Regions from separate parts of the Burkholderia plantarii genome, predicted to be linked through region 1. Evidence: predicted binding sites of a transcription regulator. Region 1 holds the regulator's gene; the other holds the start of a gene.
What was found. The regulator FliA, encoded in region 1, starts transcription of late flagellar genes. The targets are predictions, from matches to a motif close to CTAAAGTTTNNNNNNNNNNNGCCGNTA.
Positions count from the first base shown of each region.

Region 2: flgM (flagellar biosynthesis anti-sigma factor FlgM) is a predicted target of FliA. The motif match lies at 2,929-2,955, and genes of this name have one in related genera.

Region 1 covers NZ_CP007212.1:211,456-217,082, forward strand. The annotation lists gene flhA (flagellar biosynthesis protein FlhA) at 1-661, shown strand, start outside; gene flhF (flagellar biosynthesis GTPase FlhF) at 658-2,391, shown strand; gene bpln_RS00870 (MinD/ParA family ATP-binding protein) at 2,384-3,196, shown strand; gene bpln_RS00875 (RNA polymerase sigma factor FliA) at 3,221-3,982, shown strand; S-adenosyl-L-homocysteine riboswitch at 4,102-4,171, shown strand; gene ahcY (adenosylhomocysteinase) at 4,268-5,627, shown strand, end outside.
Region 2 covers NZ_CP007212.1:3,998,987-4,004,613, forward strand. The annotation lists gene flgC (flagellar basal body rod protein FlgC) at 71-496, opposite strand; gene flgB (flagellar basal body rod protein FlgB) at 540-1,028, opposite strand; gene flgA (flagellar basal body P-ring formation chaperone FlgA) at 1,242-2,855, shown strand; gene flgM (flagellar biosynthesis anti-sigma factor FlgM) at 2,985-3,320, shown strand; gene bpln_RS17185 (flagella synthesis protein FlgN) at 3,387-3,827, shown strand; gene bpln_RS17190 (multifunctional CCA addition/repair protein) at 4,184-5,431, opposite strand; gene bpln_RS17195 (glutathione S-transferase family protein) at 5,467-5,627, opposite strand, start outside.

The DNA of each region.
Region 1 (5,627 bases):
GTACGGCTACACGGTGGTGGACGCCAGCACCGTGGTGGCGACCCACCTGAACCACCTGGTGGTGCAGCACGCCGCCGAGCTGCTCGGCCGTCAGGAAGTGCAGGCGCTGCTGGAGCGCACCGGCCGCGATGCGCCGTCGCTGATCGAGGACCTGGTGCCGAAGACGGTGTCGCTGACCACGCTGCAGCGCGTGCTGCAGAACCTGCTCGAGGAAGGCGTGCCGATCCGCGACATGCGCACCATCATCGAGGCGGTCTCCGAGCAGGCCGGCCGCATCACCGATCCCTACGACCTGACCGCCGCCGTGCGTCTGGCGCTGGGCCGCGCGATTACCCAGCAGTGGTATCCGGGCGCGGGCGAGATGCAGGTGATGGGTCTGGATTCGAATCTCGAGCGCGTGCTGTCGCAGGCGCTCGCCACTGGCGCGAACCCGGGCCTCGAGCCCGGACTCGCGCAGACGCTGCTGATGGGCACGCAGGAAGCGATGCTGCGGCAGCAGAACATGGGGCTGCCGCCCGTGCTGCTGGTGCAGCATGCGCTGCGCGCGATGCTCGCGCGCTTCCTGCGCCGCAGCCTGCCGCAATTGAAGGTGCTGTCTTACGCCGAAGTGCCGGAGACACGCACGATCAAAGTCACGAACGTCATCGGGGGTAACGCTTGAACATCCGCAAATTCACCGGCCCAACGAGCCGCGACGCGCTGCGTCTGGTGCGCGAGGCGCTCGGCGGCGATGCCGTCGTGCTGTCGAACCGCACGCTCGACGACGGCTCGGTCGAGATCGTCGCCCTCGCGGACGCCGAGCTCGCCGCGCTGGCGCCGAAGGCGCCCGTTGCCGCCGCCGGCAGCATGCGCGCGTTACCGCCCGCGACCCGTCCGGCGAGCGCCGTGACCGGCATGCCGCGCGCCGCCGCGCCGAACAATCCGTATGCCTCGGGTGGTCTGCCCGACGTGTTCTCGTCGGTGTTCGGCGCGAGCGCCGAGCCGGGCGCGCCCGACGCCAACGACGACGAACTGCTCGACGACGGCGAGCTGCCGGCCGCCACCGTCGCCGCCGCGCCCGCGCAGGACCAACCGGCCGCGCCGTCGGCCCCCGCGCCGTGGCTCGTCGAGCACGCGCGACGCCTGACGCGCCAGCACGAGGCGCTGGTCTCGCCGGCGCCGCGCAGCGAGGCGTTCCCGGCCGCCGCGAGCCCGATCGCGCCGGCCGCCCCGCTGGCCGCGCGCGGCGACAGCGAGCCGCCCGAGTGGGCGCGCGACATCGTGCGCAACGTGGCCGCGCGCCAGTCCGCCGAGGCGGGCGTCGCGCGCGCCGCCGCCGCCACGGCCGCGGCGCCGAAGCTGGCCGAACGTGCCGGCGTGTCCGCCACGCTGGCCGACGAGGTCAACGCGCGCATCGAGCGCATCGTCAACGAGACGGTGATGCACGAGCTGAGCGCGATGCGCGGCATGATGGAAGAGCAGTTCGCCGGCCTGATGTGGAACGACCGCCAGCGCCGCACGCCGCTGCACGGCGCGCTGACCAAGCGGCTGTTCGCGGCCGGCTTCTCGGCGCAGCTGGTGCGCACGGTGGTCGACAACCTGCCGGCCGACGTCTCGGCGGGCAGCTTCGACGGCGCCTGCGACTGGGCCGAATCGGTGCTGGCCGGCAACCTGCCGGTGCTCGACAGCGAGGACGCGCTGATGGAGCGCGGCGGCGTGTTCGCGCTGATGGGCCCGACCGGCGTCGGCAAGACCACCACCACGGCGAAGCTGGCCGCGCGCTGCGTGATGCGCTTCGGCGCCAGCAAGGTCGCGCTGCTGACCACCGACAGCTACCGGATCGGCGGCCACGAGCAGCTGCGCATCTTCGGCCGGATCCTCGGCGTGCCGGTGCATGCCGTGAAGGACGGCGGCGACCTGCAGCTGGCGCTCTCCGAGCTGCGCAACAAGCACATCGTGCTGATCGACACGATCGGCATGAGCCAGCGCGACCGCACCGTCTCCGACCAGATCGCGATGCTGCAGGGCGCCGACGCGCGCGTGCAGCGCCTGCTGCTGCTCGCGGCCACCAGCCATGGCGATACGCTCAACGAGGTGGTGCAGGCCTATCGCGGCTCCGATCAGCCCGACCTGGCCGGTTGCATCCTGACCAAGCTCGACGAGGCCACCAACCTCGGCGGCGTGCTCGACACCGTGATCCGCTACCAGCTGCCGGTGCATTACGTGTCGACCGGCCAGAAGGTGCCGGAGAACCTTTACGTGGCGACGCGCAAGTTCCTGCTGAAGAGCGCGTTCTGTGTACCGCGAGACGGCTCGCCGTTCGTGCCGCTCGAAGACGATCTGCCCGGCATGCTGTCGGCCCTGGCTGGCGGCCGTCCGGGTTCCGGACATCACGAGGTCTACTTTGGATAAACGAATCACCGATCAGGCTGAAGGACTGCGGCGGTTGCTGGCCGGCCGCGCGACCCGGATCGTCGCGGTGACGGGCGGCCCCACCGGGGTCGGCTGCACCTCGGCCGTCGTCAACCTGGCCGCCGCGCTCGCCGCGCTCGGCAAGGACGTGCTCGTCGTCGACGAGCGCAACGACGCCGATTCGGCCGCCGCGACGCTCGGCAGCGCGTGGCTGCGTACCGGCAACACGGTGCGCCACGAAGCCGGTTTCTCCCTTTGCGTCGCCGCCGATCTCGCGCGCGACGGCTACGACGATGAACGCCTCGCCGCCTATCTGGAAGGCGCCGCGGACATCGTGCTCGTCGACGCCCAGCGCGACGCGAACGGCGCGCTCTCCGCTCTTGCGCGTGCCGCTCACGACGTGCTGATCGTGACGCGCGTAGCCGGCTCCGCGATCACGGAGGCCTATGCCTGCATGAAGCGGCTCCATTACGCGCACGCGCTCGCGCAGTTCCGCGTGCTGGTCAACCACGTGCAGAGCGAGTCCGACGCGCGCGCCGCCTACGAGAACCTGGCGGGCGTGGCCGGCCGCTACCTGACGGTGGCGCTGGCCGAGGGCGGCTACGTGAGCGCCGATCCGCTGGTGCCGCGCGCGCGCGAACTCGTGCATACCGTGGTCGATGCGTTCCCGTCGTCGGCCGCCGCGCGCGACTACCGGCAGATCGCGTCGGACCTGCTGTACTGGCCGATGCGTCCGACGAATCCCGCCGGACGGGCCTTTGCCGGACATCCGGCAGTCGAACGGGGCGCGGCGCACGCCGTTTGACCCAAGGCACTCAGGAGGGAGCCGATGTACAACGCTCAAGGAAAGCTGTCCACGTCCGCGATGGGCGAGGCCGGGATGGGGCAGGCCGAAGTGCTCGCGAAATACGCGCCGCTGGTGCGCCGGCTCGGCCTGCAACTCGTCGCGAAGATGCCCGCGAGCGTCGATCTCGACGACCTGATCCAGGCCGGCATGATCGGCCTGCTCGACGCGGCGAGCCGCTACAAGGAAGATCAGGGCGCGCAGTTCGAGACCTACGCGACGCAGCGCATCCGCGGCGCGATGCTCGACGAACTGCGCAGCAACGACTGGCTGCCGCGCAGCCTGCGCAAGACCTCGCGCGAGGTCGAGCAGGCCATCCATCAGGTCGAGCAGCGGCTGGGGCGTTCGGCCAACGAGAGCGAGATCGCCACCCACCTGGAAATGCCGCTCACCGACTTCCAGTCGATGCTGCAGGACCTGCACGGCAGCCAGCTGATCTATTACGAGGATTTCGACCGCTCGGCCGACGACGAGCCGTTCCTCGACCGCTACCGCGTCGACCACTCGGATCCGCTGTCCGCGCTGCTCGACGAGCACCTGCGCGCGGCGCTGGTCGAGGCGATCGACCGCCTGCCCGAGCGCGAGAAGCTGCTGATGTCGCTCTACTACGAGCGCGGCCTGAACCTGCGCGAGATCGGCGCCGTGCTCGAAGTCAGCGAGTCGCGCGTGTGCCAGCTCCACAGCCAGGCCGTGGCGCGCCTGCGCGCGCGGCTGCGCGAACAGGCCTGGGTGGGCGCCGAACACTGAGGGCCGCGCGCGGCGCGCGCCGGAAATTCGGCTCCGCTCCTTAATCGGCACGCACCAGCAGGCTTGCGCCCGCATCGCGCGCGGGAATTCTTCCCGACACTTTGCTACAATCCGAGCTCGTTTCCGAGGAGCGTTGCGACGGGCACCGGCCCGCCAGGCTCGGAAATCTTCACCAGGCGGTGGCCCGGCAGGCAGCGCGAATCGCACGATTCGCCGCGCCGGTCCGGCTTCCCGCTTTCTGAACGGCGCTCACGTCACCAATCTTTGATTAGAAAGGAGGGCGTGATGAACGCCGTTATCGACCCGAAAGCTTCGCAGGACTACATCGTCGCCGACCTCGCGCTGGCCGCATGGGGCCGCAAGGAACTGACCATCGCCGAGACCGAGATGCCCGGCCTGATGCAGATCCGCGACGAATACAAGGCATCGCAGCCGCTCAAGGGCGCGCGCATCGCCGGCTCGCTGCACATGACGATCCAGACCGGCGTGCTGATCGAGACGCTGAAGGCGCTCGGCGCGGACGTGCGCTGGGCCTCGTGCAACATCTTCTCGACGCAGGATCACGCGGCCGCCGCGATCGTCGAGGCCGGCACGCCGGTGTTCGCGTTCAAGGGCGAGTCGCTCGACGAGTACTGGGAGTACTCGCACCGCATCTTCGAATGGCCGAACGGCGAATTCGCCAACATGATCCTCGACGACGGCGGCGACGCGACGCTGCTGCTGATCCTGGGCTCGAAGGCCGAGAAGGACCGCTCGGTGATCGCCAAGCCGACCAACGAGGAAGAAGTCGCGCTGTACAAGTCGATCGCCGCGCACCTCGACGCCGACGGCGAGTGGTACTCGAAGCGCCTCGCCCACATCAAGGGCGTGACCGAAGAAACCACCACCGGCGTGCATCGCCTGTACCAGATGGAAAAGGACGGCCGCCTGCCGTTCCCGGCGTTCAACGTCAACGACTCGGTCACCAAGTCGAAGTTCGACAACCTGTACGGCTGCCGCGAGTCGCTCGTCGACGGCATCAAGCGCGCGACCGATGTGATGATCGCGGGCAAGATCGCGGTCGTGGCCGGCTACGGCGACGTGGGCAAGGGCTGCGCGCAGTCGCTGCGCGGCCTCGGCGCGACCGTGTGGGTCACCGAAATCGATCCGATCTGCGCGCTGCAGGCGGCGATGGAAGGCTACCGCGTCGTGACGATGGAGTACGCGGCCGACAAGGCCGACATCTTCGTGACGGCCACCGGCAATTTCCACGTGATCGGCCATGACCACATGAAGGCGATGCGCCACAACGCGATCGTCTGCAACATCGGTCACTTCGACTCGGAAATCGACATCGCGTCGACGCGCCAGTACCAGTGGGAAAACATCAAGCCGCAGGTCGACCACATCATCTTCCCGGACGGCAAGCGCGTGATCCTGCTGGCCGAAGGCCGCCTCGTGAACCTCGGCTGCGCGACCGGCCATCCGTCGTTCGTGATGTCGAACTCGTTCGCGAACCAGACGCTCGCGCAGATCGAGCTGTTCGTGCGCGGCGAGCAGTACGAGAACAAGGTGTACGTGCTGCCGAAGCACCTCGACGAGAAGGTCGCGCGCCTGCACCTGGCACGCATCGGCGCGAACCTGACGGTGCTGTCGCCGGAGCAGG
Region 2 (5,627 bases), 350 kb from region 1:
GTCGGGTTGGGAAACGGTCGCGGGGTGAACCATGGGCCGCGCCAGCGCGCCCCGGTTCACGGCACGGCACTCAGGTGCCGATCGTCAAGGTCTTCAGCATCAGCTGCTTGGCGGTGTTCAGCGTCTCCACGTTCGCCTGGTACGAGCGCGAGGCCGAGATCATGTTCACCATCTCCTGCACCGGGTCGACGTTCGGCAGCGTCACGTAGCCGTTGGCGTCGGCCGTCGGGTTCGACGGGTCGTAGCTGGTCTTCATCGGCGACGGATCGTCGATCACCTGCTTGACCTGCACGCCGCCCACTCCCTGCCCGGAGCGCGTGCGCGCGCCGCCGATCGGCTGGGTCTCGAACACCACCTGCTTGGCGCGGTACGGCTTGCCGTCCGGGCCGGTCACGCTGTCCGCGTTCGCCAGGTTCGACGCGGTCACGTTCAGGCGCTGGGATTCGGCGGACATCGCCGAACCGGCGACGTCGAAGATGTTCATCAGCGAAGGCATGCGGATTCCTCGTTTGCGGCTGGAAGGATGGCGGCGGGCCGGCTTACGAGCCCGACGTGATCGCGGCGAGCATCGCCTTGATCTGGCCGGTCACCACCGTCATGCCGGCTTCGAAATGCACCGTGTTGTCGGCGAACTGCACGCGCTCGGCGTCGAGATCGACCGTGTTGCCGTCCAGCGACGGCTGGTTCGGGATCCGGTACGCGGCGCGGCCGAAGTTGTCGGTCGGGCCGCCGGTGGCCGAGAGCCGCGTGTTGCCGCTCATGTGGCCCGGCTCGGTCGACACCAGCGTCATCCCGCTCGTCACGCCGGCCGGCTGCGCGAGCGGAAGCTGGGTGGCGTTGTCGGTCGTGGCCTGGCCGGCCTGCTGCTTGAGCGAGCGGCCGAGCGCCGAGGCGAAATCGACGTCGCGGGCCTGGTAGCCCGGGGTGTCGGCGTTCGCGATGTTCGACGACAGCAGTTCCTGCCGGTACGAGCGAACGTCCAGCGCCTGGCGGCCGAACGCGAATTCGGCGTCGAGTTTGTCCATCATCGTGCGTTCCTCCATCGGGAGCGGTGCGGCGCCCCCTCCCCGCGCGCCATGCGGCGGCAAAAGAGACGCTTTTCGATGACAGCCATCGTAGGCGGGAGACGCAAGCGGCAATCGGGCGAATAACCGGCAAAGCCCCCCTCTATTCATCGTTTGCCGCGGCACCCGGCTGCCTAGAATGCGATCCCGTACCAACGGATTCTCGAGGAGGCGGCGATGACGACGACGGACGCGAGCGCAGCGGCAGGCGCGGCACGCGGCTTCGGCGCGCGCGCCGGCTCTGCGCGCGCGCTCCCCGCCCTCCGCTCCCGCCTGGCCCTGCTGGCGCTGGGCCTGGCCGCGCTGCTGCCGAACCTCGCCGCCGCGCAGGCGGCCGGCGGCGACGGCATGATCGTGATTCCGGGCCGCGGCGAATCGGCCGAGACGGCGCTCGCCAACGCCACCGCGCACGGCGTGAACACCCCTGCGCACGCGCCCACGTCGAGCCTGTCGTCCTACAGCGCCGCCGAATTACGCAACGCTTACGGCGCCGGCAGCGGCAGCCGCGGCGCCGCGCCCGAGGCCGCCCCCGCGCCCGCCGGCACCATCGGCATCGTGCAGGGCGCCGGCGGCGACAGCGCGCTGCGCGCCGCCGCGATGGGCGAGGCGCCCGCCGCCCTGCCCGAACCGCCGATCTACCCCACGCCCGGCAGCGCACCGTCGCGGCCCGCCGTGAATCGCGCGGCACCGCGCGCCGACCACGCCGGCGCCGGCGCCGGCGCCACCACGGGCAATGAAGCGGCCGGCTATGCCGCCGGTTACGCGGCCGGCGTCGCCGCGGCGCGCCGCGCGGCTGCCGCCCAACCGACCCAACCGACCCAACCGACCCAACCGACCCAACCCGCGCCGGCGCCGCGCTACCCGTCGACCGTGCAGCGCGGTCCGGCCGGCACGCCGGCCACGGCGGGCGGCACCGTGCGCGCCGTCTATTCGCCGGGCGCGACTGAACACGCGCCGGCCGGCCAGGACGCGGCGGGCAGCGCGATGCGCTACGCGGCGCCGGCCGTGATGCGCGTCTCGGCGCGCCAGAGCGCCCCGGCGCCCAGCGCCGTCGCCGCCGTGGTGGCGCCCAACCCGGCGCCCGCTGCTGCCGCCGCCCCGGCCGCCGCGCCCGCCCAGAACGCCAGCACGGCCCAGCCCGACGCCCAGGTCGTCGGCCAGCCGACCGGCCAGCAGGACCCGGAGGCGATCCGCGCCGCGGCGCTCGCGTTCCTGCACCAGCAGACGGCCGGCCTGCCCGGCAAGGCGACGATCACGGTGGCCGCCGCGTTCCCGCGCGGGCTCGCGGCCTGCACCACGCTCGAACCGTTCCTGCCGACCGGCGCGCGGCTCTGGGGCCGCACCACGGTGGGCGTGCGCTGCGCCGGCGCGCGGCCGTGGACCATCTACCTGCAGTCGAAGATCGAGGTCCACGGCAGCTACTACGTGGCCGCCCACGCGCTCGCGCCGGGCGACGTGCTGACGGCCGCCGACCTCGTCGCGCGCGACGGCGACCTGACCATGCTGCCGCTCGCCGTGATCACCGATCCGGCACAGGCGGTGGGCGGCACCTCGCTGGTGCGCGTCGCGGCCGGGCTGCCGCTGCGTCAGGACATGCTGCGCAGCGCCTCGTCGGTCACCATCGGCCAGACCGTGCGCGTGGTGGCGGCCGGCCAGGGATTCTCGATTTCGTCGGAAGGCAGCGTGATGAACAACGCGGGGCCGGGACAGCAGGTGCGGGTGCGGCTGGCCGCCGGCCAGATCGTGACGGCGGTGGTGAAGGACGGAAACACGGTGGAAGTTCCGTTATGATGGGCGCGGCCGCCGGTGCGGCCGGAAAGATTGCAATCTTTTGTTTCTGCAAGCCTTTACGGATGGACGGACGCTAAAGTTCGGCGCGGACCTGCCGTTATCTCGCTCAAATCGTTCAGGAAGCCCATCGTGAAAATCGATACCACCCCCGCCACGAACGTCCGCCCGGCGTCCACCGACGCCGCTTCGTCGCGTAATCAGGCCAGCAGCAGCGCCGCCCCGTCGGCAGCCGCGCAGGCCGAAAGCGCGCCGGCCGGCGGCGATGCGAACGTGAATCTGTCCTCCCTGTCCACGAACCTGCGTTCGCTCGCAGCTTCGGGATCGGCCGACATCGACACCGCGAAAGTGCAGTCGATCCGCGACGCGATCAAGAATGGATCGCTGACGATCGACACCGGCAAGATCGCGGACGGCGTGCTGCAGACGGCCAGCGAGCTGCTGCGCGCGCCGGCGAACCTCGGCTGAGCACGACGCGGATGACGCCCTTGGGCGCGCGGATGGTCCGTGCGCCGTCGTTTTGAGCGAGATGCAATGAAAGAAGCCCTGCTGGCGACGATCAACGACGAACACGCGACGGTCGAGGCCTTCGCGTCGCTGCTCGTCTACGAGCAAAAGGCGCTGACGGCCGCATCGCCGGCCGACGCGCTGCCGGACATCATCGCGCGCAAGACGGAGCTGGTCGAACGGCTCGCGTCGCTGGAAAAGCAGCGCGACCTGCAGCTCGCGGCCCTCGGCTACGCCGCCGGCAAGGCCGGCATCGACGCGGCCGCCGAGCGCGACCCCGGCATCGCGAGCCGCTGGAAGCTGCTGCGCGACGCCACCGAGCGCGCGCGCCACGCCAACATGAACAACGGCATGCTGATCCGCATCCGCATGGACTACAACGAGCGCACGCTCCAGGTGCTGCGCGCGCAGCCCGCGCGCGCCGGCCTCTACGGCCCCGACGGCCGCGTGTCCAATTCGGCGCGCTGAGCGCGACGAGCGGCAGGCGCCGCTCGCCCCCGGTTTTTTCCGGTTTTTCCCCGTTTCTTTCGTTTGGCCGGGCGGGTGCCGACAGCGGCGCCGGCGCGGCGATGGCATGAGGTTGATGTCTGTCGCCGGTCGCGATCGCCAGGGCGGCTCCGTCCGGCTTGCGTCCCGCTCACGCTCAGTCCCGCCAGCCCGCCCTCTCCGGCTTCGATAGACGTCGCGTCGGGCGTTGCGCGTCGCGAAACGAGCCCCGGGCGTCACCGCAAGCCGGCGAGCGCCACCGCAAGCTTCAGTCCGCCACCGGCCCCGCGCCGCCGCTCACGCCGGAACCGGCACGATCACCCGCCGCGCTTCGTCGCTCACTCATCCTCGCCGACGGCCAGCGCCGCCGCCACCGCGTCGGTGCGCGCGCGCTGCACGGCGTCCCGGATCGCGTCCGGATTGCCGCGATGGCCGGCCGCCACCTGCCCGGCATCGACCGCGCGCGCGGCCACCAGCGCGCGCCGCAGCCGCTCGGCCTGCGGATACGGCTGCGCCTCGAGCCCGAGGCGGCCGCGCGCGTCCGCCTCGCAGGCCTGCAGCATCTCGGCGAAGCGCCCCGGCTTGCGCAGCGCGTCGGCGCGTTCGAGCAGCCGCACCAGCGCGGCGGCGCCCATTGCCATCACCTGATGCAGGTTGCCGTGCTCGCGCGCCACCAGCAGCGCGAGATCGCGGCATTCGTTCGGCACCCGCAGCCGCTCGCAGAGCGGCCGGAGCAGGTCGACGCTGCGGCCCTCGTGGCCGATGTGGCGCGGCAGCACGTCGGCCGGCGTGGTGGCCTTGCCGAGATCGTGGGTCAGCGCGGCGAACCGCACCGACAGCGAGTAGGCGTGCTTCGCCGCGTAGTCGATCACCATCATCACGTGGACGCCGGTATCCACCTCGGGATGGTAGTCGGCGCGCTGCGGCACGCCGAACAGCGCGTCGACCTCGGGCAGGATCCGCGCCAGCGCCCCGCACTCGCGCAGCACCGCGAACATGCGCGACGGCTTCGCCTCCATCAGCCCGCGCGACACCTCCTGCCAGACGCGCTCCGGCACCAGCGCGTCCACCTCGCCCGCCGCCACCATCTCGCGCATCAGCGCGAGCGTCTCGGGCGCCACCGTGAAATCGGCGAAGCGGGCCGCGAAGCGCGCGACGCGCAGGATCCGCACCGGGTCCTCGACGAACGCCGGCCCGACGTGGCGAAACCGCTTCGCGGCCAGATCGGCGCGCCCGCCGAACGGATCGACGAGTTCGCCGGTGATCCGGCCGTCCGGGTCGATCTCGCGCGCCATCGCGTTGATCGTCAGGTCGCGGCGCGCCAGATCCTCGTCGAGCGTCACGTCCGGCGCGTAATGGAACTGGAAGCCGTGATAGCCGGCCGCCGTCTTGCGCTCGGTGCGCGCGAGCGCGTATTCCTCGTGCGTGTCCGGATGCAGGAACACCGGAAAATCCCTGCCGACCGGGCGGAAGCCGCGCGCGGCCAGCTGCTCCGGCGTGGCGCCCACCACCACGTAGTCGCGGTCCTGCACCGGCAGGCCGAGCAGGGCATCGCGGATCGCGCCGCCTACCACATAGATGTTCATGCGCTTTGCCTCCCTGGCCGTCGTCCGTATCAGTATCAGTATTCGACCATGCGCGTCTCGTGGCGCGCGCCGTCGTTCCAGGCCGCGATCGCCGGCACCGCGAGCATGCGCTCGACGTAGGCGGCCGAGACCCCGGAGAGCACCGGCGCGTAGCAGACGAAACGCATCACCACCGGCGCGTACATCGCGTCGGCGA